One region of the Marinococcus sp. LNHM4E3-1 genome, then DNA from elsewhere that is predicted to be linked to it. Evidence: riboswitches for the same ligand, from Rfam matches in the RefSeq annotation. Region 1 holds a riboswitch; the other holds the start of a gene.
The links. Region 1 has a riboswitch for thiamine pyrophosphate ahead of ACTRXI_RS13290 (LuxE/PaaK family acyltransferase). Riboswitches for the same ligand answer to the same signal wherever they lie in the genome.

Region 1 (4,213 bases):
ACCGTCGGAATCCAGAAAGAAATCTTAAATGCAAGGGGGCGGCTCGAGACATGAAATGGAAAAAAATCGTATTAATCATCGGTACCAGCCTTGGTGTCATGCTGGTTGTCGCCGGCAGCTACGGGTGGAACCTGGTTGCCACCACTTTTACGGCCATCCAGGAAGACGTCGACCGGGCGGAATCTGACAACCGGCTCGACACGATTCATTTGGACGAGGGAGATCCGTTTTCCGTCTTATTGATGGGCGTGGACGAATCCGGGGGTCCGGATGACCCTAACCAACGCACAGACGCGCTCGTGCTGTTAACGGTCAATCCGGATACGGAATCCACCCAGATGGTAAGCATCCCCCGGGACACCTACACGACCATTGCCGGAGAGGGGGAAAAGGATAAAATTAACCACGCCTATGCATTTGGCGGGAAGGATGAAACGATCCGCACCGTCGAGCAGTTATTGGACGTGCCTGTCGACTACTTTTTCCAGGCGGACATGGCCGGTTTTGAAGACATGGTGAACACCATGGATGGTGTCCGGGTCGATAACTCGTTCGCCTTCACGTATAAAGGCACCCATTTCGCCGAAGGCTCCCAGGAATTAAACGGCGACGAAGCCCTGAAGTATGCGCGCATGCGCAACGACGATCCCCGCGGAGATCTGGGGCGCCAGGAACGGCAGCGCAACCTTCTTCTTGGAATGATGGAGAAAGGCACCGACATCTCTTCGGTACCGAAAATAAAAAGCATTCTCACCGTTGTGGAAGACCATGTGCGCACCAATTTCCAACTGAAGGACGTCTGGACGGTCCAATCGAACTACCAGCCCGCCTTCGACGAGGTGAAGCAGCATGAAATCGAGGGGGAAGACGGCGAAAAGGACGACACGTATTACTACATGCCGGACCATGAACAGGTTGAGGAGCTGTCGGACCGGTTAAACCGTCACCTGGAAATTGAACATACAAATGATGAGGCATAAAGTTTTGTCAGCCGCATGGGGAGGTTACCTCCGATCCCTTTCCCATGCGATTGTTTCAGTTCAGCTTAATTTGGCTTCCACAGAGCCAACAGTTAGGGAGGAAACAATGAAGCTAAAAATTCAAAAAGCATTAAACAAACTAGATAAACATGCGAACGACAACATTTCTTTATCATTGGTCCAAGGCCAGGAAGCCTTGATATATCTAAGCGCTAAGGAAGAGCAAAAATTAAACGATATTTTCTACTTTCTTCGCGCAGAAAATCTTGTTTATATCGAAGTCGTTGAAAGCGATGCCCCGACTAATAGCCAAGGGTATCATTTGATGAGGGCCATCCCTCTGCCAAGTCTAGTGCAAATACTGAATGAAACGGAAGCTAAATAATGGGTTATCCACTGAACTGCAATTGGTTTTCTAGATCAATGAACGTATTTCTTCTTTCATCGCCCCGAAGTGCTAATTCTTAGAGGTGTATCTACATATTTTTTTGCAGCCAAGGTTTCTTGTTGATCCGTATACTTCCTCCATTAGGACCCGTCACAGCTAGTATCATCAAGCTAATATTCATTTGCTGCCTCGCTAGTATACCGACAGCTTTTCTATCATGACCTTATGACATTGGTAGACCTTCACTTACATTTGATCATTGGGCAATCATAGAAAACAATTCTTTAATGTTTTGGTTGCAAGGCTTGTCACATAATTTTAAGATCCCCTTGGGGTTCTTTGCCTTCATAAGGGGGTATTGTGATGGAAACTATCGGTGGAGCACCGGCATTTCGGAGTAACCCTATAATGGCTACAGGAAAATTGACAAAGTTTGTTCGCGTGTTAAGATAAATGAAAGTTTAATAACATATTGTTCCACTAGGGGAGCCGCTAGACGGCTGAGAAAAATGAATGTTTAAACCCTTGGAACCTGATCTGCGTACAAGCAGCGGAGGGAAGTGGAGTTGTTCAAAGGCATACGTGTATGCTTTTCGACGACCACTCTCATGGATTCGAGAGTGGTTTTTTTTATGGTTTCAAGCATTAGGGGTGTGCAACAAAAGGAGGTATTTATCGTGGCTTTAACCTATATCGAGGTCAAACAGAACATAGAACACTTTATCAGCCAAGAAAGCTTTTCTAGTGAAGCATTCACTATGGCTGCAAAAGAACTGTTTTCGTTTCAATATCAAAATAATCAAGCCTATCGAACATTTTGCCGCAAACGCCGGTTTCATCCCAAAGCTGTCGAATATTTTAAAGATATTCCCCCTGTACCGATCCAGGCGTTTAAGGAAGCAATGTTAACATGTTCCACCGAAAGGGAAATAGAAAGAATTTTTATGACGAGTGGAACCACAAACCCTCATAAGCGTGGGAAAAACGCGCACAAAGATCTCGATATTTATGATTTATCTTCGAAGAGATACTTTAAAAAAACCATGATGCCGGATAAGCCTCAAATGAAAATGGTGGTATTGTTTCCTCCAGAAGAAGAGTTGCCGAACTCCTCACTTGCCCATTATCTTCAAATTATTAAAGATGCTTTTGGAAGTCCACACAGTGAGCATGTGGTATATAAGGGACAATTCAATCACGAAAGACTCATTTGCTTGCTTCAAGAAGCAGAAACAAAAAAAGAACCCATTTTTGTTCTCGGGGCTACCACTTCCTTTCTTTCCTTTTTAAAGCATTGTATAGCAAGCAATCTTTCTTTTCATCTTCCAACGGGCAGTCGAATCATGGACACAGGAGGAGCGAAAAACTTGTCGAACGTCATGGAGGCGTCCGATATTAAACAGAAGCTCAGCCACCTGTTTGCCCTTCCTCAAGACGTTTGCGGGAACATGTACGGAATGACCGAGTTGAGTTCACAGATCTACGACCCATTGTTCGATGCCGAAGGTGAAAAAGGATGGAAAAAGACCCCGCCTTGGCTTAAAACCATTATTGTGGATCCAGAAACGAGGATGGAGAAACAGGAAGGGGAGCAAGGCATCATTGTTCATTATGACCTTGCCAACATTAACTCTGTCATGCCCATCATGACAGAAGATAAAGGGATAAAAGGCGAAAATGATCATAGCTTTTATTTTTTGGGAAGAGTCGAAGGAGCAGAAGCTAAAGGCTGTTCCTTAGCTATCGAAGAATTCTTAACAGCTTATCAAGGAGATTTTTACTCATGAAAGTACTATACAAGGCCGGCTTCTTACCCGCCCATATAAATGATAAGCTGGCTCATACCCGATGGACGTTCGAAAATCACGGCAAAACCATTCACGTTGACGTTCCTGTGCTCCAAGCATCTCAAATTAACGATCTTGGTTCCTCCCTTAAAAAGCAACAGCAAGCATTTAGTAGTCACCATCGAGTGGATGAAATCGTTAATATTCTTGATCAAGTAGTACAGAATTGGCTAGATCCAGCGTACAAGTTTCGTCAAATGGCCGAGGAGGCGCTTCCGGTCATCACCGGATACGATCAGGACATGATTCGTTTATTCTTGTCTGGATATTTACGTCGGTTTCGAAAAGAAAATCTTCAACGATTTCTAGAAGAAGATTTTTCGAATCCTTTAGTGCTAGATGAATTCCGTCCACGAAAAAGCGGAGGCTTGACTCGAGCTTACGGCGCAGACCTATTGACTTATATTTTTTCCGGCAATGTTCCCGGTGTGCCTGTATGGAGCCTGATTGCTGGAATGTTAGTGAAGTCAGCAGCGATTGGAAAAGTCTCTTCCGCAGAACCCCTTTTTCCCAGTTTATTTGCTCAGTCTATCCAAGAAGTTTCCCCCGAATTAGCAGAAACCTTAGCTATCGTTTGGTGGAAAGGAGGAGATACTACTGTAGAAGATAGCCTTTTTCATCAATCTCAAATAGTTGTTGCCTACGGCAATGAACATACCATGAATAATATTTCAAGCAGAGTTCCTGCTCACACTTCTTTTCTGCCCCACGGCCCTAAGATAAGTTTAGGCGTGGTAACCAAAGAAGGTGTAAGCAATTCGTTGGCCTTGGTAAGCGCTAAGCGAGCGGCCACTGATGCCTCTTGGTTTGATCAGCAAGGATGTTTGTCCCCGCACGTGCTGTATGTAGAACATGGAGGTGATTATTCGCCAAAGGACTTTACGTCCCTACTTGCGCAAGAGATGAAAAATTTCCAAAGCAAAATGCCACGAGCAGAGATCTCTTCTGCTGAAACGAATGCCCTTTTAAAGGCAAGAACAGCGGCGGAATTCATGCCA
Region 2 (4,213 bases), on a different contig from region 1:
TCATTATTTTGTTTGAAGGGGGTACCCAGACAAGGTGGCGCGATATCAGACCGGTGGTGGGGCCTTCCGTAACGCTCGCCACGTTTGGCGTTCTGTTTACGGCTGCCCTGATGGGGCTGGTGGCAAAGCAGCTGCTTGATCTGACCTGGCTCGAGGCGATGCTTCTCGGAGCTACAGTCGGTTCGACAGACGCCGCTGCCGTCTTTGCCGCTTTGAAGGGACGGAGCATTGATAAAAAAATGGGGTCCACCCTCGAAGCGGAATCGGGGAGTAACGACCCAATGGCGGTGTTTTTAACGCTCTTCTTTATTGAATTAATATTGGCAGATTCGCCAAACGTCTGGCTGCTATCCGGTGCATTTTTCTGGCAGATGGGCGCCGGTCTTGCGATGGGCGGGTTGTTCGGATGGGCAGCCTCATGGACCATTAACCGTATTAACCTGGATTCTAGTGGACTCTATCCTCTGTTTGCGATCGCTTTCGCGCTGTTAACCTACAGTGTGACCTCAAGCATGAGCGCAAGCGGGTTTTTGGCAGTATATGTAGCAGCGCTTTTAATAGGTAACTCCGATTTGATTTACCGCCAGCCGATTTACCGGTTCAACGAGGGCATGGCGTGGATGTCCCAAATAAGCATGTTTATCATCCTGGGATTGCTTGCTTTCCCGAGAGACATTTTGACCTGGTCAAACATCACCATGGGACTCATATTATCAGCGGTTTTAATGTTTTTGGCCCGTCCGCTGGCTACGTTTTTGTCGACTTCCTTTTTCGGCTATAAACCAAAGCAGAATATATTTTTATCCTGGGCAGGTCTGCGCGGGGCGGTGCCGATTATTTTGGCTACATACCCGATTGTTGCTGGTGTGGAGTCGGGCAGCCAGATTTTTAATGTCGTCTTCTTTATTGTGCTGACGTCTGCACTGATCCAGGGGGCGACCATCGCTCCATTAGCGAAATGGCTTCACCTATCCGGTCCGCTCCGCGAAGCGCCAACTCATTCCCTGGAGCTCGTATCACTCGGAAAAGCGAACGCAGAAATTATGGAATTTCAAACGAATGAAGCGACGCCGATTGTCGGGCAGACGCTCCAAAGCATTGAATTTCCCGCATCTGCGCTGATCAGCGCGATTGTCCGGGACGATGAACTGGTCACTCCGGTTGGTGAGACAATAATCCAGGCCGGTGATTATTTGTATATTCTTGTATCACGTAAAGAAAAACGTATTTTAAAGCAGATGCTGCGGCACGATTACTGAGAAAAAGCGGCCAGCGTTAAGAGGCATTAAATTTGAGGAAAGAAGGAAGGGCTCCGCATGGGTGTGCTGATCAATGTATTGATCCCAATCATTTTAATATTTACGATTGGCTATTTGCTGCAGAAAAGACAGGCAGTGGATATTCGGCCGGTGTCGGCTGTCGCTCTTTATGTATTGACGCCTGCGCTTGTTTTCCGGACATTCTATGAAAGAGAGCTGAACAGCGATATGCTGTCGATGGCTCTGTTTTCCCTGGTATTTTTAGCGGTTATGACCGGGCTGATCAAATTAGTGTCCTACGTGCGTAAATGGCCGAAAGCTAACGAAACCGGCATGATGCTCTCTACCGTGTTTATGAATGCGGGCAATTACGGTGCTCCGTTAATTGCTTTTGCGTTTGGTGATACAGCCTTTGCCTACTCTATCGTTTTTATGGTCATTCAGACGATGCTGATGAATACTGTAGGCGTCTATATCGCAAACAGTGCCAATATGGATGCGGCTGACGCGTTCCGGACGGTACTGCGGATGCCGGTATTTTATGCACTGCTCGCCGGTATTGTCTTCCAGCTGACCGGGATACCGGTCGGAGCGACCTATTATGAAGCCCTCGATATGCTCGCGAGCGCTGCAATACCGGTGGTTATGATTATCCTGGGGATGCAGCTTGCACGCATATCCGTCAAAAGCATGGATTGGAAGCTTGTTAGTGCAGGTACGTTTTTACGGCTTGTATTCGCGCCGGCTCTCGCTTACGTAATTGCCCTGCTGCTGCAGACCAGCGACACGTTAACGACCGTGCTGGTTGTTTCAACAGCGATGCCGAGTGCAGCAACCATGGCAATGATTTCTGTACAATTTGATTCCAACCCCCAGCTTGTTTCGAGTATTACACTGGTGACGACTATTTTAAGCGTTCCTTCCCTGTGGGTGGTGCTGTCGATTTTCCAGGCATAAAATTCCGCATCGAATTGACGGAAGAAGAGTACCGCGTTATGATATAAATAATACCAACCACTAGGGGTGCCTGTTGGCTGAGACAGCGTAAAGCTGATCCCTTTGAACCTGATCTGGATTATACCAGCGGAGGGAAGTGGGGAAGAGATGCCAATACGACTATCTCCCCCGCTTTCTAAATGAAAGCGGGGTTTTTTGTGGAAAATATTATATTTGCTGGGGGTGCCTGCTGAGGCTGAGACCGGAGAAACATCCGGAACCCTTTGAACCTGATCTGGAGAGCCAGCGGAGGGAAGCAGCCATGTTGAACCTTTTAACGGGCAGCCTCCTTCCTTCTGGAAGGAGGTTTTTTATGAATGACAAACCGAAGCCGAGCATACACGCGGTATCGCCGCCGGATATAACGGTGGCAGCGTGGTGGGGGAAAACGAGGGAGCTCACAGGAATCGTCGATTATGTGCATATACGGGCACCTGAATGGACAAAGCGTGAAAAGGAAAGGGCCGTCGAGCTGGCATTAAAAGAAGGAACTGCCCCCGCGCAGCTGATCATAAATGATGAACCGGAGCTTGCTGCTGCATACGGGCTGGCCGGTACCCACCTGCCGGAGCGTCGTACAATCTATCCGGCATCTGTAAGCTGGGGGCAGTCGATACACTCTGTAGAGGCAGCGAAAAGAAGTGAACAGGAGGGAGCATCATGGCTGTATTTTGGTCATGTATTTGCCTCAGGCAGTAAACCTGGGAGCCCCCCGCGCGGAGTTCGGGCGTTGAAAGCTGTGGCGGAAAGCGTCCGCCTCCCCGTGATTGCCATCGGAGGAATTGATGCTGACAAGGCAGTAGAAGGTATAAACTGCGGAGCGTCCGGGGTGGCAGCCATTGCATATTTTTATGATGCGGCAGAACCCGGAAAAGCAGCCGAAGAGCTCAGAATCCGGTTAAGGAGTGATGACAATGAAGGCTGATACAGAAGTTCTTATTGTGGGCGCAGGGGTACAGGGATGCTCGCTTGCATATCAGTTAAGCAAACGGGGGCGTCGTGTGATGGTCATCGAAAAAGAAACCATCGCTTCCGGAGCATCAAAAGCGGCTGCCGGTATGCTCGGAGCCCAGTCCGAATGGGAAGGGTCTGGCCTTTTTCAGGAATTCGCCCTGGAAAGCCGGGAGCTGTTTAAAGAACTGGTCCCTGAAGTGGAAGCGCTTAGCGGAATGGACGTTTCCTACGTGAACAACGGAATGCTGAAGCCTGTATGGGAGACAGCGGAAGAAGAAAGTTATCAACGCACCACGCGCGACTACGGCGCGGAGTGGCTTTCGCCATATGAAGCACTGCGCAGGGAACCGGCGCTTTCCGAAAATATCCGGGGCGCCTGGTCCATTCCAAAAGACGGCCAGCTTCGTGCCTATGAATGGACAATGGCTCTTGCCAAAGCAGCAAAGGCCTGCGGGACAATTGTACGGGAAAATACTTCAGTTGATCGTCTTTTGGAAGCTGATGGCCGCGTTTACGGTGCGAAAACAAGTGAAGGAGTTGTTGAAGCGGAAGAAGTTGTTTTTACCGGGGGAAGCGCCGGGGCGGAGCTGTTGGATGAGAAGGAGTTTACCCTCTATCCGGTGAAAGGGGAGTGTTTGTCCGTACGCATGCCCCGGGAGAATTTGAGACACACCCTCCACACTCCGCAGGTGTATATTGTTCCGAAAAAGGACGGGGAAATCTTTATAGGCGCTTCAGAAAAACCCGGCGACTCGAGTACAGGGGTCACTGTAGCTTCGATACAGGAGCTGATGAAAGCAGCTGTGCATTTAGTGCCGGGGCTGAAGCATGCGAATATTGACAGGCTTTGGAGCGGTGTCCGGCCGCAGACAGGGGACGGGCTGCCATATATGGGACAGACCGAACGGGGTTTGTGGGTAATGACCGGCCATTACAGAAACGGTATTTTGCTTTCAGCACTGAGCGGAAGCTGGATGGCTGACCGGATCGAGGGGGAAAGCGTT

Region 2: it holds a riboswitch for thiamine pyrophosphate, as region 1 does, so the genes downstream of both, ACTRXI_RS05495 (thiamine phosphate synthase) here and ACTRXI_RS13290 (LuxE/PaaK family acyltransferase) in region 1, are expected to answer to the same signal.

The regions. Positions count from the first base shown of each region.
Region 1 is NZ_JBQLID010000013.1:56,429-60,641, forward strand. Features, by position in the region: gene ACTRXI_RS13275 (glycosyltransferase family 2 protein) at 1-28, shown strand, start outside; gene ACTRXI_RS13280 (LCP family glycopolymer transferase) at 51-980, shown strand; gene ACTRXI_RS13285 (hypothetical protein) at 1,087-1,365, shown strand; TPP riboswitch at 1,841-1,944, shown strand; gene ACTRXI_RS13290 (LuxE/PaaK family acyltransferase) at 2,046-3,155, shown strand; gene ACTRXI_RS13295 (acyl-CoA reductase) at 3,152-4,213, shown strand, end outside.
Region 2 is NZ_JBQLID010000004.1:67,114-71,326, reverse strand. Features, by position in the region: gene ACTRXI_RS05505 (potassium/proton antiporter) at 1-1,259, shown strand, start outside; gene ACTRXI_RS05500 (AEC family transporter) at 1,317-2,216, shown strand; TPP riboswitch at 2,269-2,368, shown strand; TPP riboswitch at 2,425-2,527, shown strand; gene ACTRXI_RS05495 (thiamine phosphate synthase) at 2,569-3,180, shown strand; gene thiO (glycine oxidase ThiO) at 3,170-4,213, shown strand, end outside.